3 regions of the Cytobacillus sp. Hz8 genome follow, and region 3 is predicted to be linked to each of the others. Evidence: riboswitches for the same ligand, from Rfam matches in the RefSeq annotation. Region 3 holds a riboswitch; each other region holds the start of a gene.
The links. A riboswitch is a leader RNA that binds a small molecule or an ion and turns the genes downstream of it on or off. The one in region 3 is predicted to bind thiamine pyrophosphate.
Positions count from the first base shown of each region.

Region 1 (10,531 bases), on a different contig from region 3:
TCACTTGCTTCATGCTGCTATATCCAAAAGAACTTAGGTTTAAGTTACACTCATCAAATAGGACACTTCCTAAATTGGCTTCTGCCAAGTTAACACCAAGGATTTTCGAATCTTTAAATTCAACCCTTCTCATAATGGCTTCCATTAAATCGGCATTGGATAAATCGCAATGTTCAAAAATAGCATCTATTAATTCAATATTTTTAAAGCAAACATCACTGAAGGTAACATTTTGGAAAACGACTTCTGAGAATTGAATTTTTTCGATTTTTTCCCGATCAATTACACAATTGGCTATGATGCATTTATTCAGATAGAGATCCTCTACATAATAAATATCTTGAAAATTTGCTGGGAGTAGGTTTTGAGGGATCTTAGGTTTGTCTATTTTCATATTGTGAGCCATGATTATTCACCTTTGCATTAAAAGTTAATTTTGTTCTTCCTCCTAAAATAACATAAATATTCATGAAATAAACAAATTATATATTGAAAAATAGAATAAAATGATGAGGGTTCATTGAGGTTTTTACATAGGTGCTGAGTAGAAATGTTCTTCTATAAAAGAAACAATTTCTGCATATTCATTGGAATGTGAAAAAAAATCAAATCGTTTATACTTCTCCTGTGCAGCATTCACACTGCCTTTAAGTACCTTATCTTTTGAAATTTCCTTTATAGTCGTCTCTCCTCTTAAAAGCTCCAGGGCCATTTTACGATTGTTTGCATCATTAGTAGAATGGTATAACTCGTACGCAATAAAGGATACTTTATCCATATTAGTCACCCCTTGGTATTTTTTTACTAATAGTTTATCACAGGGGAACATATATTCTCAAGTAGAATTTAGACTATTATCTGATATGAAAAATATAAGAGAGGAGAGAAAGCCAAGACCCGCTCTCCCTTAATTAAACATTCAAAAGTGCATCAGCTTCAACTATTTCTAGTATTAAATGTTTGGGATCTCCTAAATTGATCTCATACGGCTGGATGTCTTGATTTTCCTCGTCCTTGATAATCCTTATTTCAGGACGCCCAACCGCATTAAAATTATATTTAGTTACTATCGCAGTACGACCATCATTTAATTTTACCGTTAATCCAGGAGGATAGATGGCTATACACTCTTTAAATAACTGAACTTGTTTGCCCTCAAATTGAGTCTCATATCCCCCAAATAACACTTCAATTCCTTGGTGCGGTAACAAAGCCTGCCGATAGGATCGGGTACTTGTAACTGCATCAAACACATCAGCCACACTGATGATTCTGGCATATTTATGAATCTCTTCGCCCTTTAAACCCCTTGGATAACCAGCACCATCGATTCTTTCATGATGTTGTAATGCCCCATGAGAAACCGGTATCGGAATCTCATGAACCTGTTTGACAAGATCAAATCCAATCTCACAATGGGTCTTTATCAAAGCATATTCTTCATCTGTTAGTTTCCCAGGTTTGTTAATTATTTCCCTTGGAATATGCAGTTTTCCTAGATCATGAAGCATTGCTGCTAAACCAATTTCTTCAATTTTGGGTATTGGTAGGCCATTCTCAATGGCTAATTGGCAAGCATAAATTGAAACGTTAAGACTGTGTGTGTAGACATAATTTTCGTAGACCTTTGTTGTTGCCAATAAATTTAAGGCAGTTTGATTCTCATTTAAGCTATTTAATAAATCTCGAAAGACTTTTTGCATACTTCTTACGGCTCTTCCTGACTTCATCATCCCTTGGAAATTGGAGGAATTAGTATTTAATTCAATAATTGCATTTAAACCTTCTGTTATGACATTTTGAGCTTCTATCCGTAATTCTTCTGGAATTGATTCAACAATTTCAATCCCTTCCGATAATTCATCTTCAATATGTATGGTAAATATATGAAATTGCTTCAATCTTTCTATTAAACTATTGGTTAAATATGTCCCTTGTGCCAATAGTACAGCCCCATTTTCATTATAAATCGATTTTCCCAGTTTCACACCAGCTGGGCATTGATCTAGCTTTACTAATCTCATAACATTATTTCACCTCTTAACCTAATAAGCCACAAATCCTTGTATAGATAAATTCATCATACTATATTTTTCCTAGTAAAAATATCTCTACTAAACTTTCATATTATTCATATAATTTCCATCCTATAAAACAAAACAGGACGAGTTTCTCATAATGCTTTTCGAAACCCGTCCTACCTCTAACTTTTTTAATTCTACATCTATTCTCTACTGTATATACTAGGTTTTCATATCCTTTTTCTACTGTCTCTTCAAGAGTTGTAGCTTCTTCTTGTAATTCCAAAACATGTGAAGCCCGATTTTAACCTGTTAGCGAATGGAACCCATCATAATCAGGAATTGATCTGAAATTGTTCAATTAACAACATAGTACTAACGCATAACAAGACCACCATCAACAATCAAGGTCTGACCGGTAATAAACTGACTCCAGTCTGAGGCCAGGAAAAGAACCGGACCTACAATATCCTCCGGTTGAGCAATTCTTCTTAGCGGAGTTTGTGAGATAATCAATTCTTTCACCTCTTCTTTTGTTTCCCTGCTCGCATCAGTTGGATACACTAACCCAGGAGCAACACAATTCACCCGAATCCCAAGTGGACCTAATTCCATAGCAAGGTTACGGCTAAAGCCAATTAACGCAGATTTTGCTGTTGTATAATCATGGTATGGAATGATTGGATTTTCGACTAGATTGGTTGCGATATTCACAATGCTCCCACTCATTTGTTTATTCATTAATGATGTGACCCTTTGACAAATATAATAGGTCGATCTTAATGCCCCGTCGATTTGCTCTTGATAATCCTTCCATGTGAGCTCCGTAAACCTTTTTCGCTTTTCCGGGTTAAACAAATATGGTTTAAAGGCATTATTGACCACAACATCTAATGAGCCAGCCTCAAGCTCTATTTCCTCTATTAGTCTATCAACCTCTAATTCCTTCGTAACATCACATTGAATCGCCCATGCATCTCCCCCAAGATTGATACAATCGGTTACAACCCTATCTGCAGCCTCTTCATTTTGAAGATAGTTCACAATGACCATGGCTCCTTCACTTGCGAATCCTTTGGCAATTGCTGCACCAATTCCTCTGCTTGAGCCTGTCACAAGAACTTTTTTTTGATTAAATTTCCCCAAAGATTCCACCCCCTAATTTGGTGTTGGCAGAAATTCATCTGTTACTGCATTCTTCATATTAATCTTCTTTTGAATTAAACCTAATTCCATATACGTGTCAGCACCCTTTTGTAAAAGCAAAGAATCAAGTGCTCCTAATCCTTCTTTCTTCGTTACATCTGAAATACTTGATTCATTCCGAATTTGAATGATTTCTAAATTCCGTTTTTCATCCTTTCCATCAATAGCATATTGCTTCGCAAGCTTTGCTGCTTCCTCAGGCTGTTGGATCATCCATTCAGCACTTTTTTGGTAAGCTTCGATAAATTTCTTAAGTAGTTTCTTTTTCTCATTATAGGTTTTTTCGGTCACGACAAAGACATCACTTGGAAGATTTAAATAGTCTTTTACATTAAGTACATTGACCATTCCTAATCCTTTTTCCCTTGCTGTCACAAGACCCGTATCGGTTGCAGCAGTTGCATCCACCTGCCCCTGCATGAGTGGAGCAAAATTCAAAAGACCTGTTTCAACGATTTTGACATCTTTTTCTGAAAGTCCTACTTGATTGAGAAGCACAAGCAGATTTTGTCTTGTCCCACTAGTAAGACTGTATACCCCAATTCTTTTTCCCTTTAAGTCCTCCGGTCTCGTGATATGATTCTTTTTTAACGAAACAATATTAAAGACATTTTGTGGATAAATATTATAGATAATCTTTAATTTTGCCCCTTGATTCATGGCGAAATACACGGACCCAGGATCGGTAAAGGCAATATCCGCCTTCCCAGAGAGAATATTCTTGATTGCATCTCCTCCACCTTCTCCTGGAATCAAATCAATCGTAAGTCCCCTATCCTGGAAAAAATGCTTTTTCTCATCAACTAACAGATTCGTTTGCTCAGATATTGGCTGGCTCCAGTTTGCCACTATTACCTTTTTGAGCTCCTTTTGTTGAGAAACATTCTTAGATGAACATGATGCTAAAAACAATAAGAGTATAACAGCTATAGGCAAAATTCCTTTATATTTCATTGCATTTACTCCCTACTTTCTTTTATGATGATCTCGCTTATATCGAAATAATCTTTTCTCTATTAAATAAACAAACTGATAAATAATAATCCCTAACATCGTCACTAAAATTAAAATGGAAAACATCATCGGTGTATCCATCATCCCTTGGGAGGCGATAATCATGGCACCTAAACCCTCACTGCCACCAATAAATTCGCCAACCACAGCTCCAACAACCGCGAGAATCGCAGCAACACGAAATCCAGCCATGATACTGGGCAAACCTGATGGAATTTTTAAGTGAAAAAGCATTTGCCAGCGGCTAGCACCAAGGACCCGAAATAGTTCAATTTTTTGCGAATCCGTGTATTGGATAGCCGTAACTGTATTTTCCATCAATGGGAAAAAACAGATTAACGCCGTAATGACAATCTTTGATTGGATCCCAAATCCAAACCAAAGGATAAATAATGGGGCTAATGCAAGCTTTGGTACGGCCTGACTGGCAATGACATATGGAGAAAGGATCTTGCGGACTATGGCCGCCTCCCCCATCCAAACGCCTATGATAATTCCTAAAATGCTTCCAATCAGCAGACCAATTCCAATCTCAAGGCTGGTGTGAATAATATGTGGCATATAATAGCCGCTTTTTAATCCATCATAAAGGGTTGTGATGATGGTTGATGGTGCAGGAAGGACAAGCTCAGATATCCCCCTTGCCATCTCCTCCCATATAAAAAGAATGATGACGAATAAGAAACAAGAGAATAAAGAGGTCTTTTTCATCTATTTTCCCCACTTATGACGTTGCGAATTTTTAAGCACATCTCATTAAAGTTTTGAGTGTATCTGATTTTAGGGTTTCGTCTGTCTTGCATGTTGATGGCTAAATCTAAAATGATTCTCCCTGCCTCCATCACTGCTAATCGGTCCGATAAATAAACGGCTTCCGAAATATCATGAGTCACAAACAATACGGTCATTTGATTTTGATCACATATTCTCCGTAAATCCTCTTGAAGCTCCTCCCTCGTAATTGCATCTAATGCCGCAAAAGGCTCATCTAAAAATAGCAACGAAGGAGTTTGAATGAGTGCTCTTGCAATGGATACTCGACTTTGCTGGCCACCTGAAAGCATCATTGGATATTTCTGCATAGTAGAAGCTAATCCCATTCCTTCTAAGAGGGACTCTGCCTTTTCTCTATCTTCCTTCATCACTTTTCTTTTAAGAGAGACGGGTAGAAGCACATTTTCCAAGACGGTTTTCCATTCTAATAAAGTGGGGGATTGAAAAACAAAACCAATATGGTTAGAAGGCTTCATTCTTTCCCTCTGAAGCTGAATGGTTCCTTTGTTGGGAACTAGTAAACCTGCAGCAAGTTTTAATAGTGTTGTTTTTCCACAGCCGCTTTTTCCTAGTAAACTATGAAATTTCCCCTTTTCAAGTTCAAAATTAATTTCATCAACAATTAGATGATTTTGATCATAGCTAAATGAAACATCCTGTAAGGACAAAAAGCTCATGTTTCTCCTCCTATTCGTGATATGAAGCCAAATCATCTGCAAGCAGTTTGGCTGATGATTCAATATCCACCATTTGCACGAGATCCAGTAGATTAAAACGGCCATCATGATGCCAGCCTGATTCAGGGGAAGTCATTTCACCTATTGCAGTAACTCTAGTTACACCAGCTTTTCCTAACTCTTGTGCCCATTGAAATAGTTCATTTGGCGTCGCTGCTATTCCCACTGTCTGCAAAAAGCTGTGGTATGGTTGAATGCTTGCCGCAATGTCATCGATATCATCAAAGGTTATCACCTTAACGACCCGATTTAAACAAGTCGGAGAGAATGGGGCATCTTCTTCATACACCACCATCCAGCGACCATCATGTGCCGACAACAATTCTTTATTATTGTTTGAATAGATTGAGATTTCTTCTTGATTTCTCCACTCATTTACCTCCATCACTTCCTCAAAAGATAACCCCCTTCTTGGAAATCGTTTCTCAAAGCTTTCAAGCTCGTGTGCCAGATATTTAGCAAATTCCGAAGGTGCAATCTTGCCGCCTTTTTGAACATAATAGATTTGCGGTGAATAGCAGCCCTGCTGGTCGAATTGGATCATATCGAATGCAGCCTGATGAGCTAATTTCCATACTTTCCGTGTATCTAATGTCGAATTCCCTATGACTCCAAAGCTGATCTTATGTCCAAAAGCTAGGAAACGGGTAGTGTGAGGAGCCCTTTTACGCAAGGATTCTAATGAGTGATTCCCTCCGTAACCAACCACCACATCTGAAGAGGGCAAAATCACCTTTTCTCGTTCTTCATCTCCGCCCTTCCACCAAACAATGGCCAAAGTATCCGCCAATCGCGGGCATATATCAACCAATATTTGCGCAAACCAACCCGCAAATAAGGGCTCAGAGCTCGAAACCTTTCCTATATTCCCCCCCTTCACAAGTAGTCCAGAAATCAAACTCCATAATGGAAGGGCTGGAACATTTCCTGCCCAAACATGGAAAATCAAATCGGGGCCCATCGCTTTTGAATATCCACCCTTAATGCGGGGCTGAAAATCATCTAAAACAAGCGGGTTATCAAAGTCCTCAATAACAAAACGCTGAAGCTCAGGTTTACGAAACTTTTTCAAAAATCTTGTTAGCCCGAGCCGAATCATTTCAGCGTCATATCCTGTCACAATTGGCAGTAATTCTTCCGCCATCCTTCTATATGGTGAATTTCGATCAAGCATAGTCTCAATTGCACGATCAATGATGGAAATGATTTCTGTAACAGTCATTGATTTTAATACGGTGGCACTCGCTTTTTTGACTGTGGCAATGACCTTCTCCAACTGCCTTTGAGATAGAAGAGGAATCTCAAATTCAACCTTTCCCAATCTTCCCTCAAAGGACAGAATTTTCAACTCAAAGCTTTCTTCCCCGATGTTCGGAAGATATCCTATTCTTTCTCTCATATTTTTTGCCCAATGGACGCATGAATAAATTCCTCAGCCGTTATCGAACAGCCCTTAGCCTCTGTTCCTTGTACTCTCCCTAAAAGATGAAAACCATCTTTGACCTTCACTCCTAAATCCTCCGTCATAATCGTCGTCACAGAGTTAAAGTTAGCCAAGTCACAATGAACAATGACCCCTTTCTCTCCTTCTGACATTTCTTCTCCAGTCAAAGGATGAATGATTCTTGTTCGCAGCCAATGCGGGCCAAATTTGACTGCAGGGACCTGTTCATTTCCAGAATCATATAATTGTGAGCTTAATTCCGTCATTCCGTACATGTTGATACAATCTTTTCTTGAGACACCCAAGAATCTTGTTAATTCATGATAAAATTCAGCAAGCTCTAATTCCTTTGACTGGTTTTTAAACCCGCCAGTATCTAAAATTCTGCTTCCAGCAGGTAATTGAAATTGAAGCTTGCGTTTATCAAATTCAGCAAATAAATGAACAAAGCTAAAAGTTGCCCCTAATAAAGAATAAGGCTCACCTGTACGCTCCGCATTCTCTAATTCCTTTACAAGCAGATCAAACTTAATGCCATTTTCGTCCATTAAATATTGGCTATCCTTTGTCCCAAACTCATCCTTAGCAAGAGCCAGATAACGAGCTAGTGAGGAATTGGGCAATTCCGCTTCTGAAGGAAATAATATTCCCATGCGAATCCTTTCAATCCCTTTCATAAGGCATTTTTTAAAATTGGTTTTCATCGAAAGATCCCAGATTTGTAAAGTGGGATGATAATGTTTCCCTTTTACACCGCTTGTTGTTCCACTTGTCATAAAATATCGCTCGGACTCCTCTTTTGGCGTACAGGTAAGCGGTACCTCTTTAAAGGCCTGAATCGGAACAGACGGAATGTCCTTCCACGATTTCACTGTTCTAATGGTTTTTCCTTTTTGAACACAAAATTTTCGAAAGGGAAGATTGTTGGAATACTGATAAGCAAATATATGTAATGCCACTTGATTAAAAGCCTCATCCGAAATGGATTCAGCCTTCAAAATCACCTCTAATTGATTGATTAATTTCTCCTGCTGCATGATTCATACTCCTTTCAATTCGTCATTTCACGGGTTTTCCTTTTGGCTGAAAAATGGCTACCTTTTTCTTTACAAAGATGGAAAGAATCATCGCTCCCAAAAAAGCACCAACAATCGAACTAAAAATAAATAACGGAATAAAGCCAAATAAAGCTGCTTTTTGACCAAGTAATAAAACAGAAATGGGATAAGAAAGCATGGCCCCAAGAATTCCTGTTCCAAATACCTCACCACAAAACGCCATAAACAGTTTTTGGGTTCTCTTATATAAAAGGGACGCAAGCAATGCCCCAACCATACTTCCTGGAAAAGCAAAAATAGAACCCGTCCCCATCAGATTTCTCAAAATTGAGATACATAAGGCTTGGCTCACCGCATAATAAGGTCCTAATAAAACGGCTGACAATACATTGATAAAATGCTGAACTGGAAATACTTTTGTAAATCCAATCGGTATATAAAAGAGATTACTTGACAATGTACCTATAGCAATGAACATTGCGGTTACTGTCATTTTGTAAGTTTTCCTCATAAAAAAATCCCCATTGCTTTACTCGCACTGAAGGGATGACCTGATTAACATGCATGACCAATCGACATGATAAAATGAATCGGATAAATTCACTTTCCTACGCTGGTACGAACCAGATCAGGTGCAAGGGTTTAAGATCTAAATGAACTATTCTCAGCCAAGTTTTCCCCTGGCTCCCCCAGTGCTCATATTTAAATTTTCAAATCTCTAAAATCATAAATCGGCTTCGACGTTTTTCCTTATAGCTTTAGCCACTTCCTTTGGAGAATGGGCCTCGCTAATGGCCGTGATGACAGAAACCCCATCAGCCCCTGCCTTTATTACAGCCCCTGCATTATTTTCCGTAATTCCACCAATTCCCACAATTGGAATCGTTATTCCCCAATTGCGAAATTGCTCAATTAAAGTGGTTCCCTTTGGAGTCTTTGCATCCGCCTTCGTTTTAGTTGGAAAAATCGGTCCCATTCCAAAATAATCAGCTCCCCCTTCGATTGCCTTGATGGCTTCTTCAAAGCTATGAACAGATACGCCAATGATTTTATTACCAACCCTCTTTCTTACAGACTCAATGGATTCATCCTCTTGCCCGATATGAACCCCGTCTGCACCAAGTGCTATCGCCAATTCAATATCATCATTCACAATAAATGGAATATGGTGTTCTCGACAGATTTGCTGTAGCTCTTTTGCAAGCTGGTATTTTTTACTTCCCGTGAAAGCTCCAATTCCTTTTTCCCTGTATTGGAAAAAGGTAATTCCTCCTTCAATCGCCGCCTTTAAAACCTCTGCAGGACGATGCTTACAATTAGGACTTCCTAATATCAAATAAACCTTTAATGCCTCTCTTAGCTCAAACTCATCATTTAACCTCATGATTCATTACCACCCTTTGATGATGCTGCTTTTTTCGGTAAGCCCAATGATTCGTTGGACCATGCCCCTGACCAATAAACAGCTGATCCTCAATGGCTGCTTGTATAAAGTCCTTCGCTGTTGCCACTGCTTTATGAACGTTTGCCCCTTTGGCTAACTCTGCCGTAATCGCTGCTGAAAAGGTACAACCTGTGCCATGGGTATTTTTGGTTCGCATTCTTTTACTCGTAAATGTCATGACATCTTGCCCATCAAACAATAGGTCCTCCGCTTTCTCTTGATTTTCTTCATGACCACCTTTTATCACGACATTTTTTGCTCCCAAAGCATGCAGTTTTTTTGCCGCAGTTAATTTTTCTTCATATGTATGGATCGACATATTCGTTAAAACCTCTGCCTCTGGAATGTTAGGAGTAATTACGTATGCAAGTGGCAACAAATATTGCTTTAATGCCGTCACTGCTTCTCGTTGCAGGAGCGATGCCCCTCCTTTTGCGATCATGACCGGGTCGACCACCACTTTCTCCCAATGATATTGCTCTATTTTATTTGAAACGGCTTGAATGATCTCTGCATTAAAGAGCATTCCTGTTTTTAAGGCATCTGTTCCCATGTCCTCTCCAATAGATTCTATTTGCTGATTGACAGCTTCATGGCTTAACGGATAAACGGCTTGAACCCCTAAGGTGTTTTGGGCCGTTACAGCAGTAATAGTACTCATCCCATACACCTCCAGCTCTTGAAAAGTTTTTAAATCGGCTTGAATCCCTGCACCGCCTCCGCTATCTGATCCTGCTATTGTTAATGCTTTCCTCATTATCCGCTCGCCCTTTCCACTAATTAAATCCTTTTATATGAACCAAATTGCTCCACATCTTCAGGAGAAACAAGTG
Region 1 covers NZ_JBHKFI010000012.1:27,862-38,392, reverse strand. The annotation lists gene ACE38V_RS14930 (pentapeptide repeat-containing protein) at 1-406, opposite strand, end outside; gene ACE38V_RS14925 (hypothetical protein) at 530-778, opposite strand; gene ACE38V_RS14920 (HD-GYP domain-containing protein) at 912-2,024, opposite strand; gene ACE38V_RS14915 (3-oxoacyl-ACP reductase) at 2,397-3,167, opposite strand; gene ACE38V_RS14910 (ABC transporter substrate-binding protein) at 3,180-4,181, opposite strand; gene ACE38V_RS14905 (ABC transporter permease) at 4,194-4,952, opposite strand; gene ACE38V_RS14900 (ABC transporter ATP-binding protein) at 4,949-5,692, opposite strand; gene ACE38V_RS14895 (acyl-CoA reductase) at 5,703-7,151, opposite strand; gene ACE38V_RS14890 (LuxE/PaaK family acyltransferase) at 7,148-8,233, opposite strand; gene thiW (energy coupling factor transporter S component ThiW) at 8,256-8,765, opposite strand; TPP riboswitch at 8,843-8,955, opposite strand; gene thiE (thiamine phosphate synthase) at 8,979-9,638, opposite strand; gene thiD (bifunctional hydroxymethylpyrimidine kinase/phosphomethylpyrimidine kinase) at 9,625-10,455, opposite strand; gene thiM (hydroxyethylthiazole kinase) at 10,479-10,531, opposite strand, start outside.
Region 1: another riboswitch for thiamine pyrophosphate. It lies ahead of thiW (energy coupling factor transporter S component ThiW); the one in region 3 lies ahead of ACE38V_RS02480 (ABC transporter substrate-binding protein).

Region 2 (10,531 bases), on a different contig from region 3:
TTCTCGAAAACAATAGAAGGGGTTTTTTTATACCTTCTAAATCATTAAACATATAGGATTAATCGGAATAAAGGAGGAAGAAGGACGTTGGAAGAATTACAACGAAAAGATCAGCTGATACACGAACTCCTTCTATCAGGTGTTTACAAAAAGGGAAACCGACACCTATTTGAGCTTTCATTGTCTGATTTAGAGAGTGTGTATCATGAAATTAAACTTAAGGAGAAATTTATTCAAATACAAAAAGGGGAATAAGTGAATGAGTAAACATTTTCATGTTCAATGGGAAAAAGAAGAATTAATGGCATCGATGGATTTTCCAAATGATTTTAACCCATTTCTACGGTATCCACTGATTATTATCTGTCATGGCTTTATTGGAAGTCGAATTGGTGTGAATCGATTATTTGTCAAGACTGCAGACGAGCTAGTTCGTGATGGGTTCATTGTAATTCGCTTTGATTATGCAGGATGTGGGGAAAGCACAGGAATTTACGGTGGAATCGGACTTTCGGGGATGATTGAGCAAACTCAAGCAGTGATTCAATATGCACGTGCGCTTTCATTTATTGAACAAGACAATATAACACTATTAGGGCATAGCTTGGGCGGCGCAACTGCGCTATTAACGGCAATTCATGATAATAATATTAGAAATCTTATTCTTTGGTCTGCAGTAGGCCAACCTTTTGAAGATATTGAACTAATTATTGGGAAAAAGAACGTTGACTCATTAGAAACAAAGGATAAAATTAATTATTTAGGATATGATTTTACAAACTCCTATTTTCAATCATTGAAGAAATATCATCCCCTTTTTGAGCTAAAGGGATATAGTGGAAATGTTTTGCTTATTCATGGAACGGCAGATGAGGAAATTCCTGTTACTTACTGTGCCAAATACGAGCAATCCTTTTTAAATAGAGAGAAAGGAACCGTTATTAGAAAAGAGATAAAAGGGGCTAACCATATTTTTTCTGATGGGGGACATTTTGTTGAACTCCTTCATATTACAAAAGAATGGTTATCTAGGCAGCAACAGATTGCAACAAATTCCTTTCGCAACATTCAACCATAACAATAAAAAACACAAGAACCATCTTTTACGTTATCCGTTAGATGATTCTTGTGTTTTTTTTGATATAAATAATCTTTTTTCGTTTTAGTTTTCCTTGTTCGCATATCTGTGTAAACAAAAGGACTGCGGTTGTCAGCCGGATTTCTTTTCCCTTCTCGAACCAGTTTGGCTCTTAGCTTCTTTGCTTGTGATTTAGCCATGAGATGACCCCCTATTTCCATTTTTTCTTTTATTATAAAGGAATCATTTGCAAATGAGAAGTTTTAGTATCGATATTGACTTATACTAAACGCAACTCTTGACCTGATGTTTTCCTCATTATTAAGTGAACCCCCAAAAAAGATATAGAGAAGCTCGAAGTATATTATATAATCGTCAGATAGTTTCTATAATCAAAGTGAAATCATAGATTGAAAAACTTGTTTTAAGAGATGGGGAAATAATAATGGAAATAATCAATACGGATATTGATAAACTATTAGAGTCGACAATGGATTTAGAAGATGAAAATATTCACGGTATGTTGTTGACCTTTGAAATTGATCAATTGTTAGAAAAAACTCAAGATTGGTAATTAAGATCTTTTATTTATGGATTGGCTGAAACCATGAAACCTAAAATTTATCCTTTTAAATGAATTTGCGTTGGTATATAATGTATTTATTAACATAATAACGTAACCACAAGGGGAGCGAATTGCTGAGAGTGAACGGCTTGACTGTTCAGACCCTATGAACCTGTTAGATAATGCTAGCGCAGGGATGTGGATTGTTTGCATTTGTTTATTTGTTTTGCAGATTATTCTCCCCTTGAGGTTTCGTTGAAAACAAAAAGGGGAGATTTTTTATGAAGAAATTGAGCTTGATTGCCATGATTGAAGCAGCCTTTTTCGCAGCGTTTGCACTCATTCTCGATTTATTACCATCTATTAAATTGACACCAGCTGTATCCATTTCATTTGCAATGGTGCCGATACTGATCATCGCCTTTCGCTGGGGCGTGAAGGTTAGCTTTCTATCAGGGTTTTTGTGGGGATTACTGCAAATTGCCGTTGGGGATGTTCAGCCGCTTTCAGCCTTGCAGCTGATTATTGAATATTTTATTGCATTTGCCTGTATTGGGGCAGCCGGTTTATTTTATCTGCCAATTCAAAATGCGATTCGCAATCAAGATAAAAAGCGCCTCGTTCTCTATGTGATTGCGGCGACATTTGTCGGCAGCTATGCTCGTTACTTTTGGCATTTTCTTGCTGGTTTTATTTACTGGGGTCAATATGCGCCAAAAGGCATGAATCCAGTATGGTACTCATTTATTGTTAATGGTGGAACAGGTCTTGGTGCAGCAATTTTTTGTTCTATTATCCTTGTGATTCTTGTTCCTTCTGCTTCAAGACTTTTTATTAGAAAGGCACTTCCAATAGAAACATCTAATCGCCATGCGTCATAAAGTGAGTCAAAGCCACTTCCTCTATTATTTGGGGAAGTGGCTTTTTTGTATTCGTGTGTTTTTTCTTTGGTTGATACTGTCTCAAGGGAGATTATTTTTTTTATGATATAGGTTTACTCCTCAAGTACCCAATTGAATATTTTTGCGCGCAAGGAAAAAATGCTGTGAAATATAGCAAAAACATTACTGGATTTCATTTTTCAAACCACAACAGAGTAAATATTATTTCTTCCTGAAACCTATAAATGTTAGTCTGGTTCTTTTTTATTAAGAAAAAATCAATTTAACCTGCATACATTTATACGAAAGGCTATTTTGGAGGTGGTTGTATATGATAGAAAAGATCCAGAATGTGAGAGAAGAATTATTGCTTAGCATACAGGGATTAACCGACCAGGAGTTTAATGTAAAGGTGGAAGTGGAGGACTGGAGTATAGCTCAGATCTTCATGCATTTATTTTTATTAGAGCGGGTCATGACAAGATCGATAAAAGATCAGCTTGAAGGCGGCTCATTAGTTACTGTGGAAGACAAGCCTGTTCATTTAACTGTGATTAGAAAGAAAAAATTAAAGGCTCCGTCTTTTCTTGAGCCTAAAGATCGATTTTATTCATTTGAAGAGGTCGTGAATAAATTATCAAAGTCACGCCAGGCTTTGATAGAAGTGGTTCGTAATGCGGATGAATCGTCCCTTAAACAAAAAGCGATTCCACACCCTGCCTTTGGACAGCTAAACTTAAAGCAAGTGGTTGAATTTATCGGCTATCACGAGCAACGGCATATAAGACAAATTGAAGAAATCAAGCAGAAAATTAATCAGCTTAAGTAAATCAAGAGAAAATCTTGTACGATGAATATTTTTGCTAAATTATAGGATGAGTTTGTTTGAAAACGCATACGTTAATTTTTCTATTCGCTGTTTTCCCAAAGATTATAGTTATTGAACTATATTATACCAAAAGCATCAAAGTTTACGTAAAGAGCCTTTCTATAAGATCAGACAATATATTGATATTGCATTCTCTGACTAAAAACCAAAACCACCAGTTCACGATGGTTTTGATTCTTATGATCTATTTATATAGGAAAGTACCAGTTGAATTGGCGGTGTCGCTATATTGCACTCGATACTGCTTTGGTGTGATTCCACAGTACTTTTTAAATAAGGAGGTATAATAGCTTTGATTACAAAATTTAAAAAGGTTTGCGATATCAGAAATAGGTAAGGAATCAAGAATTAAAAAATATTTTGAATCTTCAATTCGTTTTTTATTTATATATTCTGTCACACTTAGACCCACTTCATTTTTAAAAACTTGTGACAAATAACTTGGGTGTATTTTTAAGTGGGAAGCGATCTTCTCTAATGAAAGATCATTCAAAATTTCATGATGAATAAATGAAATTGCCTTATTTACAACATATTGATAGGTGGTTTTTTGTTCATTTTTTAAGGTTTTAATAAAAGTATAGAGCATATTGTATTCAAGCTCTCTAATCTCATTGAGAATATCGGTTTCCTCGATTTTCTGTATAAAAGCATCGCTTAAATTGAATGCCGTTTCAGGATCGACTCCGCCATAGATGATTGCCCTTGTAAATAAAGTGCAAGAGCAGATAAGGGAATTTTTTAAAGACCTTCTTGTATCTTTTGCAAGAACGGGACGCTCTAAATTATTGATTTCTCTTAGTACCCGTTCTGCTTCCTCTTGTTCACCCTTGGAAATGCTATTTAATAATTTCTGTTCTAATGTAAAGGAAGGATGAAAGTAGAAATTATTTTGATTGGCGGTTCTGATTTCCAAAAATTTCTTTATCATGCTTTTATGATGACTTGAATCAATCGTTTTCATAAAAAATGACCTCATTTATATAAAATAATTAATAAAAACTTAATATTTTTAATATAACTGTCATTATTTTACCATTAAAATAAAGACATGTTATAAAAAGGGAGGAACTAAAAATGAAAAGTTTTAAAACAAAATTGATAGCGCTATCATTAGTTTCTAGTTTAGCCTTAGTCGGATGTAACAGTGACTCGGGTAGTGACAAATCGAAAGACACCAGTTCAAAAGATACAAAGACTTCAGAACAAATTGTTTTAAAATTTGCAGCTCAAAATGATAATACTCCTGCTACAAAAGCATTAATTGATCAATTTAATAAAGAAAACAAAAAATATGATGTTAAATGGGTTGAAATGACCAATGACTCTGCACAAATGCATGATCAGCTATTAAACTCTTTATCCAGCGGTTCCAGTGAATATGATGTCATGTCACTTGATGTTGTCTGGGCTGGTGAATTTGCAGGTGCAGGCTATTTAAGTCCAATTGATGTCAACATGCAAAAAGATTCATTGCAAAAAGAAGATTATAATGCTGGGTCTATGGCCTCAGGAAACTATAAAGGTAAACAATATACGCTTCCATTCTTCCCTGACTTAGGTCTATTATATTTCCGCAAAGACATCGTTAGCAAGGAAGATGCAGCAAAACTTGAAAGCGGAGATTATACTTATGATGACTTATATGCAATGGCTCAAAAATATACCGGCAAAAACAATACCAATATTGGATTTGCTTATCAATCAAAACAATATGAAGGCTTGACGGTTAACCTTACTGAGTTCACTAACTCCTATAAAGATGTAACTGGTGGACTTGAAATGATGCGTAAATTTGCAACCGCGAAATTCACACCTAAGAACATCTTAAACTATATGGAAGGAGAAACTCATACTGCATTTGAACAAGGAAAAGCCGTGTTTGCCCGTAACTGGCCATATGCCTTTGGACGTATTAAAGGAAAAGAAGATGGCGTAACGGTTTCTGTTGATAATGTAGGCATTGCTCCACTTCCAAATGGCGGTGCAGTTGGTGGTTGGTTACTAAGCATCAACAAGGCTTCTAAAAATGCAGAAGGAGCTTGGGAATTCATCAAATTTGCTGCTGGTGAAGAAGGACAAAAAATTATGTCTACTCAAGGTGGATATTTACCTGGTTACAATGCTCTCTTAACAAATGATGAAGTAAAAGCAGCTAATGCAATGTTAGGCTATACAGGATTCCAAAATGCTCTTAAAGAAACAATCGCCCGTCCAGTATCACCTGATTATTCAAAAGTCTCTGATACGATCCAAGTTAATGCTCACAAATATTTAAGCTCTGGTACTGGCTTAGAAGATGTTGCTAAAAAGATTGAAGAGGCAACAAAAGCGGAATAACAAGAGTGAGAATAGGTTTGGAGATAAGTGGAGGCTCTAATGTATCGAATTAGAGCCTCTTTACATCATAGACTGCGATTTTCTTTTGAGAATCATCATGTAGCATAGAGAAAATTGTCATGTTCATCTCTCTCCAAGAAAGGATGAATATTATGAAAAAGCTTGGATTTAAGGGATTTCTATTTCTTGTACCGCTTTTGGTTTTATTAGGAGTCTTTTCCTTATGGCCAGTTGTTCAATCATTCGCCTATACATTTTTTGACTATCAGCTTAATGATCAGCAAAAAGCAGGCTTGTATGTGAAAGAGCGATTTAATGTAGATTTATTCAATGAAACATCATTATATGTTTCAATGTTTTTAAATGAGGAAGAAAACAAGATTTCGGATCCAACTGATAAAGAAAAAATTGCTGATATGGTGACCCGAGTTGATGACGTGGCTAAACAATACAGCAAAGAGAAAAAAGTCATTACAATCAGCAAAAAGCAGAGAGCAGAAGTGGAGAAACTGTATAAAGATTCCTCCGCTCTCGTGAAAGTATTAAATGAGAAATATGAACTTATTCATAAAAAGGATTTACCTGAATTAATTGATGACTTTCAGCATAGCATCATTCCTTCCAATTTTATTGGTTTAGATGGATATAAGAAAGCATTAACCGATGAGAGAATAGGAACTGCCTTTTGGAATACGATTCTCTTCACGGTTGTATCCGTATTTCTAGAGTTTGTTCTTGGCCTTGGTCTTGCTTTGATTTTGAACAAAGCAATGTTTGGACGCGGATTAATTCGAACAACCTCTTTAATTCCATGGGCCATACCGACAGCGGTTGCCGCATTAATGTGGAGCTATTTATACGATGGAAACAGCGGGGTTATCGCCATGTTCTTTGAAAATCTTGGGATTGTAAAAGATTCTAGGGAACTTCTACTCTCAGCACATGGTGCGATGATGTCAACCATACTAGCCGATGTTTGGAAGACCACTCCATATATGGCTTTATTGCTGCTTGCCGGACTACAGAATATATCACCTGCCCTTTATGAGGCAGCTTCGATTGACGGAGCAGGTAAAATTCAATCCTTCTTCCGAGTTACTTTACCACTCCTTAAACCTTCTATACTAGTCGCATTATTGTTCCGGACCTTGGATGCATTCCGCGTTTTTGACTTAATTTACGTTTTAACTGGTGGTGGACCTGGAGGAGCAACCGAGACCTTATCGATTTACACATACAAGGTCATGTTTGCCCAAACAAACTTTGGTTACGGTTCCGTCATCGTTATGCTAATGTTCGTATGCGTTGCCATCATCGCGATTATATTCGTCAAAGTCCTTGGAACAAACTTAATGGAAAAGAGCTAAAGGAGGGGTAGTAGGATGAAATCGGCAAAACGAAAGCTTTGGATTACATTTGCAATTTTTGTCATTGTCTACTTATTTGCGATGGTTTTCCCGTTTTTTTGGATATTTATTACCTCCTTTAAAACATCAGGAGAAATCTTTGGAGATGGAGCATTCCGTGTGATCCCACATGCTCCAACTTTAAAAAACTATATCATCGTACTTTTTGATAAAGGGATTTTAAATGCGGTTAAGAACAGCTTAATTGTTGCAACGACCACAACAGTCTATGTGATTATCGTAGCGACATTCACAGCTTATGCAATCTCGCGTTTTGAGTTTAAAGGTAAGAATATATTATTGGGATTGATTTTAGCAGTATCCATGTTCCCACAAATGATAATAACTGGTCCTGTGTACAATTTATTTTTACACTTGCATTGGCTAAATAGCTATGCGATTGTATTACCGTTCTCAACGATTACATTGCCAATGGCTGTTTGGATTTTGGTAACGCATTTTAATCAGATACCACTTGCATTAGAGGAGTCGGCACGGATAGATGGAGCCACTTCGCTGCAAATTCTTTATAAAGTTATTTTTCCGCTGGCAGCACCAGGTGTTTTTACGACAGCCATTATTACCTTTATCGCTGCGTGGAATGAATTTTTATTAACGATTACCATGAACCCAGACCAAGAGTATCATACAGTACCAGTAGGGATTTCATTTTTGCGAACCCAATTTGAAATTCTTTGGGGTGAGGTATCCGCTGCGACAGCGATTGTGACGATACCAACTTTGATAATCGTTTTGTTCTTTCAAAAGCAAATCGTTTCTGGGCTTACCACTGGTGGTGTAAAGGAATAGTTTTTTCGATTAAAGTTTCAGCACCAAAAGTATGGGCAATCGGCACATGTCCGATTGCTCCTTAATTCATATTTTTTAAGTTACCTTTTTATCAACGTAAACGTTTTCGTTACAGAGAGAAAATGTTGGATTCAAAAATTGATTTGATACACAACTAAGAGAAGTAAAGAGGTGTCCTGTTATGTCATGGAAAATAAGGTCAAGTAATTTAAATTTAGATAACCTCTTGATTGAAGAAAGTTTATTTTTTACTGGAAATGGGTATTTGGGAGTTAGAGGAAATTTTGAAGAAGGGTATAAGCAAGTTTCTAAAACGATTCGAGGCACATATATTAATGCTTTTTATGATATTGTGGAAATTCCTTATGCTGAAAAGCATCATGGATTCCCTGATACACAGCAAAAATTATTAAATATCATTGATTCACAAACCATCGAAATTGCAATCGTTCATGATGGAATCGAGGAATGGTTCTCTCTTTTTCAAAATTCAGGCGAGGTTATTTCTTATGAACGAGTCCTTCATCTAGATAAAGGGTTCTCCGAAAGGATCATCCACTGGCGCTCTCCTTCAGGAAAAGAAGTGAAGCTTAATTTCAAACGTCTTGCATCGTTCACAAGGCTTGAACAGTTTATTCAAGAAATTATCATTGAACCAGTAAACTATAAAGGAAAAGTGAAAATTCGCTCAACAGTAAATGGGGATGTTTCAAATTTTATCGATTTGTCAGATCCAAGAGTAGCATCTGGACATGCGAAAAGATTGAACGTTACGGAAACAAGAATGGAACAGGAAATCGTCGCTGTAGAAGTGAAGACTTTAGCATCCAATCTAAAAGCTGCGTGCGCTGTAACATATGACATCAGTAGCCAGGCCAAAATCGAACATAAGAAAAATGAAAAAGAGATTGAATCTATCTTTTGTTTTGATTTAAAACGTGCAACGACTTTTACAAAAAGAAGTATTTATACGGATACATTGCGTCATGGTCAAGATCCAATTATGAGAGCGATTGAATTACAAAATCATCAATCCTTTCAAGAAGCTCTTCATGAGCAAGCAAAATATCTGTCTGATTTTTGGCACCATGCAGATGTACAAATCGAAGGAGATCTTAAGCTCCAAGAAGGAATTCGCTTCAATTTGTATCATTTGCTTCAATCTACCGGACGGGATCACCACTCTAATATTGCAGCGAAAGGGTTATCTGGTGAAGGGTATGAAGGCCATTATTTCTGGGATACAGAAATTTTTATGGTTCCTGTGTTTCTTTTAACAAAACCTGAACTCGCGAAACAATTACTCCTTTATCGCTACTCCATTTTGGATACAGCAAAATTACGGGCAAAAGAAATGGGGCATCAAAAAGGGGCTTTATTCCCTTGGAGGACGATATCCGGTTCAGAATGCTCTTCCTATCATCCATCAGGTACCGCTCAATACCATATTAGTGCGGATATTGCTTATAGCTATATTCAGTATTATTTTGCAACTCATGATGAGGAATTTCTAACCAATTATGGGGCAGAACTTTTAATGGAAACGGCTAGACTTTGGACAGAAGTTGGCCATTACGATCACGGATTCTTTAAGATTGATATGGTGACGGGACCGGATGAATACACCTGCCTCGTTAATAATAATTATTATACGAATGTCATGGCGAAGCATAATTTAACCTTTGCGGCCAAAGCCTATTGGTACTTAAAGGATCATGCTCCCAAGCAATATGTTCATTTGCAGCAAAAAATGGGGATTAGCGATGAAGAGACTTTAGAATGGGAAAATGCCGCACGTGATATGTATTTGCCTTATAATGAAGAATATGGCATTAATCCTCAAGATGATTCATTTCTGCAAAAAGCAGTATGGGATTTTGAACATACGAGAGAGGATCAATACCCACTTTTGCTCCATTATCATCCGCTAACTTTGTACCGTTATCAAGTTTGCAAACAAGCGGATACCGTATTGGCTCATTTTCTTCTGGAGGATGAACAGAATTTAGAAGTGATGAAGCGATCATTTGATTATTATGAGAAAATCACCACTCATGATTCCTCCCTTTCTTCTTGCATTTTTAGCATCATGGCTTGTAAGTGTGGATATTATGAAAAGGCTTATCATTATTTTATTGAGACGGCAAGGTTAGATTTAGATAATACTCATGGAAACACGAAGGATGGCCTTCATATGGCAAATATGGGCGGAGCATGGATGGCAATTGTATTCGGTTTTGCAGGACTTCGAATAAAAGAAACAGGAATATCGTTTCAACCTTCTATCCCTGAAAAATGGGAGACTTACTCATTTCCAATTCAGTTCGATGATTCTCTTGTTCAGGTAACCATTAAAAAGGATCGCATCTCATTTAATCTTGAAGAAGGGGATTTTTTAGCGATTAAAGTGTATGAAGCAGACTATCTTCTAAGGAAAAATCAAACGACTGAAATTTTGCTGAGAAAATAAAAGATAAAAAGGATAAACCTTAAGCTTAGGTCTATCCTTTTTTGATGGGAAGATGGGAAGATGGAAGTATGCATTAATATAGCTGGAATACG
Region 2 covers NZ_JBHKFI010000006.1:172,155-182,685, reverse strand. The annotation lists gene ACE38V_RS10195 (Fur-regulated basic protein FbpA) at 88-255, shown strand; gene ACE38V_RS10190 (alpha/beta hydrolase family protein) at 260-1,078, shown strand; gene ACE38V_RS10185 (hypothetical protein) at 1,069-1,278, opposite strand; gene ACE38V_RS10180 (hypothetical protein) at 1,524-1,652, shown strand; TPP riboswitch at 1,754-1,857, shown strand; gene thiT (energy-coupled thiamine transporter ThiT) at 1,925-2,524, shown strand; gene ACE38V_RS10170 (DinB family protein) at 2,856-3,353, shown strand; gene ACE38V_RS10165 (AraC family transcriptional regulator) at 3,598-4,377, opposite strand; gene ACE38V_RS10160 (extracellular solute-binding protein) at 4,491-5,753, shown strand; gene ACE38V_RS10155 (ABC transporter permease subunit) at 5,906-7,120, shown strand; gene ACE38V_RS10150 (carbohydrate ABC transporter permease) at 7,136-7,969, shown strand; gene ACE38V_RS10145 (glycoside hydrolase family 65 protein) at 8,151-10,439, shown strand.
Region 2: another riboswitch for thiamine pyrophosphate. It lies ahead of thiT (energy-coupled thiamine transporter ThiT); the one in region 3 lies ahead of ACE38V_RS02480 (ABC transporter substrate-binding protein).

Region 3 (10,531 bases):
TATTCATAACTTCTTCCAATTCAGCCAGCAATTCTAATGGTTGTTTCCCTTGACGATCTAATTTATTGATAAAGGTAAAAATAGGAATTCCACGCATGCGACAAACTTTAAATAATTTTAATGTTTGTTCCTCAATCCCTTTAGCCGAATCAATAATCATAACTGCACTATCGACCGCTGTTAATGTACGATAAGTATCTTCACTGAAGTCTTGGTGTCCTGGTGTATCTAGAATATTAACACGGCATCCATGATAATCAAACTGCATCACACTCGAGGTAACCGAAATTCCTCTTTGCTTTTCTATTTCCATCCAGTCACTGGTCGCATACTTCCCAGTTTTCTTCCCTTTAACCGTCCCAGCATCACGAATTGCACCACCAAATAACAGAAGCTTTTCCGTTAAAGTCGTTTTTCCCGCATCCGGGTGGGAGATAATCGCAAAGGTCCGACGAGATAAGACTTCCTCTTTAATATTTTTTGCCATATATTTCTTTTCCTCTCTTCATGCAAACAATATAAACCGCAATTTTAATCTTATCTTTCTAAAGGAAAGTTTGCAATGTTCCTTACTTATTTTCTCATGAAGAATCCCTAAAAAGTATTCTATATAGAAAGGTAGACGAATATCCACCATTTGAATGATTTTATTAAAAAACTCCCCATTTCATTAAATCCTTGATATCATAGTCATGAATTGGAGGAACTATTGCTAATGAAAAAAAAGATCACAATGATGTTTTTCTTATGCTTGATTCTGCTTGTTGCATGTTCACAAGCAACAGACTCGAAAGGATTTACAGGGAAAGTCGTTTATGTCGTTGATGGCGATACGATAGATGTAAAGCTTGCAAATGGAAAGGAAGAGCGAATTCGGATGCTTCTTGTGGATACTCCTGAGACAAAGCATCCAACTAAACCAGTACAACCATTTGGACCAGAGGCATCTGCATTTACAAAAAAAACATTACTACATCAACAGGTTCAATTAGAGCTTGATGTAAGTGAACGTGATCAGTATGGGAGATTATTAGCCTATGTCTATCTCAATGGAAAAATGTATAATGAAACTCTGCTCGAAGAAGGATTAGCTCGAGTCGTTGTATATGCATCAAATACAAAATACGTCGATGAATTTAAGGCCATTCAAAAAAAGGCTCAAGAAAAAGAAATAGGAATTTGGTCATTGGAAAATTACCGTACTGAGGAAAAGAAACAGGCAGAAAACGAGGAAAAAATTCCTAATCAAAAATGCAAGATTAAAGGAAATATTAATTCGCGTGGAGAAAAAATTTATCATACCCCCGATTCTCCGTCATATAAGCAAACAAAACCAGAAAATGGTTTTGTACCAAAAACGAAGCAGAAGCTGCCGGCTTTAGAGCACCAAAATAGAAATGGGAAGGCAAATACCGCGCCTTCCCTTGTTATTATTATTTATATTCAAGAACAACGTCTTCTAGTGGTAGTCTAGTTGATTTAAATGGATCTTGAGCAGCTTTTCCTAAAGCAATTAAAACTATGGGAAAATAGCGTTCATTTACATTGTACTTTTCTACAAATTGATTCTTGTCAAAACCACCCATAATGACTGTATCATATCCTCTATCTTTAGCAATCAATGTTAGCTGCATGGTCACTAAGCCGGCATCGAAAGAAGCAATATTTATGCGTGCTTCAACAGGAGCTGCTGGGTAGGTGTTATTGGAACTTTGAATCAAACGGTTCATATTGGCTTCATCCATAAAGCCTGCTTCAAATGCACTATGATAGATCTTTTCTACATTTTTATACATTTCCTTATCCCCCAATACTGCAATCACAGCTGAGGATGTCTCTACTTGCTCTTGATTATAGGCAATGGCTTTTAGTTCTTTTTTAATATTTTTGTCTTGAAAAATGATAAAGCGCCAAGGTTGAAGATTACTGGATGATGGCGCAAGTGTTGCTTCTTTTAATATTGCTTCAATTTCTTCCTTTGAAATCATAAACTCTGGATCATATTTTCTAACAGAATGGCGTTCTTTAATTACTTCTGATAAAGTTTTATTTGCTACTGTCGTCATGTTTTTTTACCTCCTATTAGTCAACTGCTTACTTTTAGTAAGTACAGTTGCATCTTACTATTTCCATAATCATTCGTCAAGAATAATGACTTTTCCTTTCAAATATTCATATCCTTACTAGTCAAATGGATTAAATCTGCTATAATGAGATAGAAATTAATTGAATAGGTAAGAATATTAGGGGAACCAGTTGTGCTGGCTGAGAGTACATCCATATAAGATGTAGACCCTTTGAACCTGATCTGGATGAGACCAGCGTAGGAAACATATTCAGTTATTTTATGTTTATTTATTTGCGCCCAGGTTCATTGCCTGGGTGCTTTTATTTTTTACTAACGGAAGGAAGATTATCATGAAAAAAATAGGTCTAGCCATCATTTCGCTTCTTCTATTATTAAGCGGATGTACCGGCAAAGAGCAGTCAAACAAATCAGCTGAAAAGAAAAAGGAACTGAAAAAGGTGACTGTCGTTCTTGATTGGACACCAAACACGAACCATACAGGTCTTTATGTAGCAAAGGCTAAAGGATATTTCGAGCAAGAGGGACTTGATGTTGATATTATCCAACCGGGAGAAGCTGGTGCTGATCAATTAGTCGCTTCTGGTAAAGCTGAATTTGGAGTGAGTTATCAGGAAGGTGTTACACTAGCGAGGATTCAAGGAGTTCCTTTAGTATCGATTGCTGCTGTCATTCAACATAATACATCTGGTTTTGCTTCACCTGTTGCCAAAAATATTAAAAGCCCAAAAGATTTTGAAGGACATACATACGGTGGCTGGGGTTCACCTATTGAAAAGTCCGTCATCACCTCACTTATGGAACAAGAACATGCAGATGTAAAGAAAGTGGATATTATCAATATAGGGGACACCGATTTCTTTACTGCAGTTAAGAGAGATATTGATTTCGCATGGATTTATTATGGATGGACAGGAATTGAATCAGAGCTTCGCGGCGAAAAACTGAACATGATTTATTTAACAGATTACTCTAAGAAGTTAGATTACTACACTCCTGTTTTAACCTCTAATGAAAAGATGATAAAGGAAAAACCTGAAACAGTTAAAGCATTTATGAAAGCTGCAGCGAAAGGATATAAGTATGCGATCAAGAATCCCGATGACTCTGCGCAAATCTTAATTAAGGCAGCTCCTGATTTAAATGAAAACCTTGTAAAGAAAAGTCAGGAATGGCTTTCTCCGAAATATCAAGATGATGCAAAGGAATGGGGCTATCAAAGCAAGGAGGTTTGGGATAATTATGCAACATGGATGTATGATCATGGATTATTAGAGAAAAAGCTTGATTCAGAAAAAGCTTTCACAAATGAATTTTTACCAAAATAAGGAGCGAGAGACATGGCAAATGCACTTATAAGTATTCAAATCATCCCAAAAACAAAAAACGGGGAAAACGTCATTCCATATGTTGATGAAGCTATTAAAGTCATTCAGGATTCAGGAGTCAACTATGAAGTTCATCCTTTGGAAACAACCATGGAAGGAGAATTATCTCAGCTCTTTACCATTATTACGAAGATGAATCAACGTATGATTGAAATCGGAAGTCCAAACGTGATTTCTCAAGTAAAAATTCTTTACCAACCAGAGGGAATTACAATGGATCAATTAACGGAGAAATATCGATAATGAAGAGTTTACTTCGAAAAGGATGGAGACCATTTATGGTTCTCCTCCTTATTCTTATTATTTGGGAATTGGCGGTTCGGTTAGCAAAAGTACCAGGATGGCTGCTTCCATCACCTAGTGCCATATTTCTAGAAGGGATCAATGATTGGACAAGCTTCCTTCCTCATTTAGTGTCTACTATTAAATTATCATTGCTTGGATTATTGATTGGATCAGGGATTGGTTTTTTAACGGCTATCTTGCTTCATCTTATTCCTGCATTTGAATCAGCCTTCTATCCTTTGCTTATATTATCGCAAAATGTGCCGATTATTGTCCTTGCTCCTCTCCTTATTATTTGGTTTGGATTTGGGTTATTGCCAAAATTAATTGTGATCACTCTTGTATGTTTTTTTCCAATTACTGTCGCAGCATTAGATGGGTTTAAGCAAACCACACCTGAATTGAAATCATATATGATTATGGCAGGAGCAAAACGGCTCCAATTGTTTCAAAAGCTTGAGTTTCCCTTTGCCCTTCCAGCGATTTTTTCGGGACTGAAAATTTCTGCTACATATAGCGTCATGGGTGCGGTAATCTCCGAATGGCTCGGAGCAAAATCAGGAATTGGAGTATATATGACATTAGCTTCATCATCGTTTCAAACAGCAAAGGTTTTTGTAGCCATTTTTATTATTATGATTTTAAGTCTTCTCTTTATCGCTATTATTACCCTGTTTGAACGAAGATGGATTCGTTGGCAGAGGAAAGGAGAGCATTAAAGTGAGCATCTTATCCATAAACAAGGTTTCGTTTGGATTTCAGCAGCAGCCCGTTTTGAAAGATTTCAGTTTAACGGTAAATGAAGGAGAATTTATCTCTGTTTTAGGGCCATCAGGAAGTGGAAAAAGTACTTTGCTCCATCTCATTGGAGGGACCCTAACCCCTGATAATGGCATCATAACCCTGAATAAAGAAATGATTAATGGCAAGAGAGGTTTGATAAGCTATATGCCTCAAACACCATCTCTTTTCCCATGGAGAACCATTTTAAAAAATGTTACCCTAGGCCAGGAGATTAAAGGTAAGATTGATCATGATAAGGCAATAGAGATGCTGCAAAAAGCAGGTCTAGGAGATTATTTGAAAGCCTATCCCGATGAATTATCCGGGGGAATGAAGCAAAGAGTCTCATTCATTCGAGCATTGCTTAGCCCACAATCCGTCATTCTTCTGGATGAACCTTTCTCTGCATTAGATGAATTCACAAAATTGGAAATGCAAAAATGGCTCTTATCTATTTGGGAAAGCAATCGAAAGACGATTTTGTTTGTTACCCATAGCATTGAAGAAGCCTTGTTTTTATCCGACCGGATTGTGGTATTAACCAATAAACCAGCGAGCATTGCGCGTATTTTCGATGTTCCCTACACGAGACCTCGAAGTGAAACGCTTTTGCTTGAGGAACAATTTCTTGAATGGAAAAAATCCATTTATTATACTTTAACCGCAAAGGATCGTGTTTCCGTTGGAAAATAAAATGGTTGATTCGCACATTCATTTAGATCAATATCAAGATGACGAAATCAAGTTTATCCTTAACCATGAGTTATCAGTTGAGGCGTTAATCACCGTCTCAACTGATCTCAGTTCCTGTAAAAGAAACTTATCCTTATCAAATATTTATCCAAAGGTACATACCGCTTTTGGCTATCATCCCGAGCAACCTCTTCCTTCCGATGAGGAATTATCATCCTTAATGAATTGGATGAGCCAGCATTCTAATCATATGGTTGCCGTTGGCGAGGTCGGCCTTCCATATTATTTAAGATTAAAAGAAGGAACAAACTCATTTCCATTGGAACCATATATTTCAATATTGAAAGAATTTATTAAATTTGCAAAAGTATGGGATAAGCCCATAATCCTTCACGCTGTCTACGATGATGCGCCGCTTGTGTGTGACTTATTAGAACAATACTCCATACAAAAAGCACATTTTCATTGGTTCAAAGGGGATCAAATGACAGTAGAGCGGATGATTAAAAATGGATATTATATATCCTATACTCCAGACCTCATTTACGAAAAAGAAATTCAACAACTAGCTCTCGCTTACCCATTAGAACAAATATTTATCGAAACAGATGGGCCATGGCCATTTGAGGGTCCCTTTCATGGAAAAAGAACAAATCCTTTGATGATGAAACTATCCATTCAAAAATTAGCAGAACTAAAAAATAAATCAGAAGAAATCATTTATTCACAAATACTCACACAGACGAAAAAATTTTACATGATTAAATAAATATGTACCTATTGATTACAAACAAAAGCAGGGAATTCCCTGCTTTCGTTCATTCCTTCTTACCAAGTAAAGCAAGCTGCTCCTACAATAATGAGAAGGATAAATAACACTACGATTAACGCAAACGCTGCACCGAAACCGAAACCACCGTATCCACAGCCGCCGAAGCCACCATATCCATATCCGAATGGCATACATTAACCCCCCCTATTTACGCTTAATGAAATCCTCCAAATCCCCATGAAGCACCGATAATAATCAACAAAATAAAGAGTACTACCAATAAAGCAAATCCTGCATTATAACCAACTGCGCCTGACATGCTCATACCTCCCTTATTTGAATTCCCTATATCCTATTCCATTCACCTAATATGTGCGATTAGACAAACACACATTTTTTCTGAAAAGTCTATAGGCGTTCGACCGCTTTTATCCCACTCTTAACGGACAGTAAGACTCCCACTTAAAGATTCTGAGATACGAAGAAGATAAGTGGGAGATCAACTGTCCGTAAAGGTCCGATAAGTTAAACTAACCATCAGTGGGGGTTGAATGGCAGACTAAAAGCGCGACGTCAATCACAACTTCTGCACTAGCACGTCCTGTGCGTCGAAAACACCCACTGATGGAAGTTTCACTTTATAAGACTGAAAACACCCTTTCTATCAATCTAATTTTTAACAATTTACATATTTTCGCAATTTTTTATCCGGTTACGCATATGTTTATCAAGAAATACGGATTTATAGGGGGATAAAAGAGAAAATGAATAGATATGATCGACATTCTCAAAAAAAGAAACTACTTTTCTATAAGACTCTATTTATTTTTACTAGTGTCCTAATCATTGGATTCTTTTCTATTCATCTTTATTTAAAAAGTTTAATCAAAATTGATACGCCAAATAAAGATTTGGGAAGAAAAATAATTATCGAAATGCCGAATGGAAAGGATATTTATACGTATGAAAATTTGATAATTAATGAGGATGGGAAGTTGCTTTACAAAGGTGAGCGAAATACTCTCGATTTGACAGGTGGAAAAATAATTTACAAAAAATGGAAATAGGGTCAGGATATTTCCTGCCCTATTTTTTACTAAATTTTAAAATTGGAAGAAATGATATTTGCCTTCCTTAAAGTTTCAAAGACAATAACAATCGCAGGTCCAACAAATAATCCGATTAGACCCAAAATTTTAAAACCAAGATAGAGACTAATTAATGAGGCAAGCGCAGAAATCCCGAGATTAGAGGCATACACCTTTGGCTCTATAATTCTTCTCACAACGGTTATGATTAAAAAGAGAACAATTAAACCAAACCCAAACAGTTCATTTTGCTGCAATATCGCGACAATTCCCCAAGGCACAAGCACAGAGCCTGTTCCTAATATAGGGAGTATATCTACGACCACAATGATAAGGGAAAATAGAAGAACATGTGGTGCCTTCAGGATCGTCAATCCGATAAAAGCCAAGAGGAAGGTTAAAAGGCTGAAAATAATTTGCGCTTTTATGAACCCTACACCAGCTTTAGTTAATTGATGAATAACTAAAGTTACTTTTTTCGTGGTCTCCAACGTTAAATGATTTTTGATATTTGTCTTAATTTTTTGCAGTTCAAGACTAATTAGAAATAATGCAACCAAATAAATGAGGAACTCAATCAAAAATCCTGGAATAGCCGTAATCAAGTTAATCATTGCTTGGAGGATTCCTTGAAGGAAGGAGTCTAACGAATTGACGCTATTTTCAATCGTTTTCTCCGTAGATTTAATCACATCTTTTGGAAGAGTTTGTGAATACTGTTCCCACATTTTGATAAGTGGTAAAATGGCTGTCACGTAAAAATCATTAACATATGTCGGTGTATTTTGTGACAAATTAACTATTTGCTTAACGATGGTAGCAAACAGATTATACCCAAGTATAATTAAAATTAATAAATAAAATAGAAAGGCTGAAATTACTGCCTGCAATCGACTGAACTTAAATCTCTTCTGAAACCATGAAACAAGACCTTCAAGCAATACTGCTGTTGCCAGAGCAAAGATTAAAGGTAATCCATAAGGAATGAGCAAAAACAAAATGATAATTGAAGCCAAGATGATAATTCTTTTTTTCCACATTATGATACTCCTCTGTGATTCTCCGTTACGATTATAAAAAAAATATGTTTAATAAGATACACTTATTGTTATTGTATCATTAAACACTATGTTAGACCGTGAATATTATGTAAAATGTTTATATTATATTTATCTTCTTTTAAAGGCTAAGCCATGAGTAGATGGACTTAGCCTTATTCAATTTATGACCTAATTAAAACCCGTATCCAAAAGGTGGGTATGGGTATGGGTATGGGTACCCATAGCCATAATATGGTGGAGCAAGTAAAGACCCGGCAGCTAATCCACCTAAAAATCCTAATGGTAATCCCCATCCGCCAAACCCAAAACCAAATGGTCTTCCAAACCCAAAGCCGAATGGTCTTCCAAAGCCGAAGCCAAATGGTCTCCCAAAACCAAATGGTCTTCCGAAGCCAAAGCCAAATGGTCTCCCAAAACCAAATGGTCTTCCGAAGCCAAAGCCGAACGGTCTTCTTTCCATAGATCCGTCCATTAATTCTGGCTGAGGAAATTCGGGCATATACTGCATATTTGAATTCATTACAAATCCTCCTCTTTGTCATTTTATTTTTATTTCACACTAAAGAATATGCATAAATCTTATAATGGCATGGGTATTTGCCCGAATAAAGTAAAATGACCTCTATTCAATATAGAGATCATCATCTAGTTATTTCCTAATTATTCATATCATGTTCTTTTATCATATGAACTTTCTTGGGTTATACATACATATGTGATTGATTATAAAGATGTACACGATTCCTACCGTTATTTTTCCCAAAATATAATGCCTCGTCAGCTTGTTGAATTAACTCTTCAATCGTATTTTGCTCCGTTGGAATGATAGTAGCTACCCCAAGACTAATTGTAATAATATTAGATGTTTTTGAGGTTAAGTGTTCTATTGCTAAAGCCTCAATCCCTTTTCGTACCCTTTCAGCAAATACAATTGCTTCCTCTTCTTTTGTGTATGGAAGGATGATCCCAAATTCTTCACCACCATAACGAGATACCGTATATGAATCAGCACTCGCTATCTCAACTAATTTCTTCGCAACTCTTCTTAAGCACTCGTCTCCGCCCATATGTCCATAAGTATCGTTATATGCTTTAAAGTGATCAATATCTAAAAGGATAAATGAAAGAGGATAACCTTCAAGTGAATGATTCCATTCTTTCTGAATTTTATAATCAAAATAACGCCGATTGGTTATTTCAGTTAATCCATCAAGGTTGGTAAGATTCTTCATTCTCCACACTAAGTTTTTCCGGTCTGTTACATCCGTTCTTACTGTTACATACTGTTTGATTTTCCCATCCTTCATAAAAGGCACAATAGTTGTCTCAAACCATGAAAAATGACCATCCTTTGATAGATTTCTTATCTCTCCCTTCCATATCCGACCTGCCTGAATCGTATCCCACAATTCTTGAAACAATTCTTTTGAATGATACCCACTATTAAACATCCGATGCGTGTTCCCGATAATTTCCGAACGTGAAAAGCCAGAGACTTCAACAAATTTATCATTTACATATGTGATGACACCATATTTATTTGTCATGCTGACAATGGAAGCTTCATCAAGGGCGCATTTCATATCTTGCAATTCTTGTAAAGTCTCATTCATTTGTTCTTGAAGACGAACCGTGTGCTTGATATAATTTATTAGCTTATTTATTAATAGCCCACTTACTGCCGATATAAACCAAAAGGAAACAAGGATGGGAAGTAGATTATGATAATCATGAATTAATAGGAAAAGTACCAAAGTTGTGCTGAAAATGCAGTATAAATTCATGTATAACCAGCTATTTTTTTTGCTAAGAGTCACGATGAAACCACTCATAACCCCCATATTAATGGCATTCAATAATCCAATATAAGATGGGATATTAAAACCATCAATAAAGAAAAAACGATTTATTCCAATTAATAGCCCGGTGATGATTGCAGCTGGCAATCCTCCAAACATAGCACTTACAACAATAGCTAAATGACGTAAATCTATCAATGCCCCATCCAATTTAATACCGCAAAACATAATAAATGTTCCTAATATAGCAAATATAATGCCAATCATGATTTTTTCCTTCAAGATCATTTCATAGTTACGCTGATTAATATTTTGGATTTTATCGCGATACGGGAGCCAAGTTAAAAAAATAACAGAAGTAAATATTGTTAAGTTTATGGTCAAATCCTTGAAGATATATAACAGCATATATTCCCTCTCACTTTACAAAAAAACTTACATTAAATATTAACACACAAATTGTCAATAAGATTATTACTATTTTGTGAAATCATCTCCCAAGTTACCCACATATTAGTAAAAAGAAGTAAGAAAATAAAAAAAAAGGAGAAATTCCATCAAAAAGGAATCTCCTTT
Region 3 covers NZ_JBHKFI010000001.1:494,572-505,102, reverse strand. The annotation lists gene ACE38V_RS02495 (peptide chain release factor 3) at 1-487, opposite strand, end outside; gene ACE38V_RS02490 (thermonuclease family protein) at 716-1,474, shown strand; gene ACE38V_RS02485 (nitroreductase family protein) at 1,434-2,066, opposite strand; TPP riboswitch at 2,236-2,348, shown strand; gene ACE38V_RS02480 (ABC transporter substrate-binding protein) at 2,419-3,414, shown strand; gene ACE38V_RS02475 (thiamine-binding protein) at 3,427-3,717, shown strand; gene ACE38V_RS02470 (ABC transporter permease) at 3,717-4,478, shown strand; gene ACE38V_RS02465 (ABC transporter ATP-binding protein) at 4,480-5,235, shown strand; gene ACE38V_RS02460 (TatD family hydrolase) at 5,225-6,004, shown strand; gene ACE38V_RS02455 (YjcZ family sporulation protein) at 6,064-6,198, opposite strand; gene ACE38V_RS02450 (YjcZ family sporulation protein) at 6,222-6,326, opposite strand; gene ACE38V_RS02445 (hypothetical protein) at 6,772-7,074, shown strand; gene ytvI (sporulation integral membrane protein YtvI) at 7,104-8,135, opposite strand; gene ACE38V_RS02435 (hypothetical protein) at 8,329-8,628, opposite strand; gene ACE38V_RS02430 (diguanylate cyclase domain-containing protein) at 8,858-10,363, opposite strand.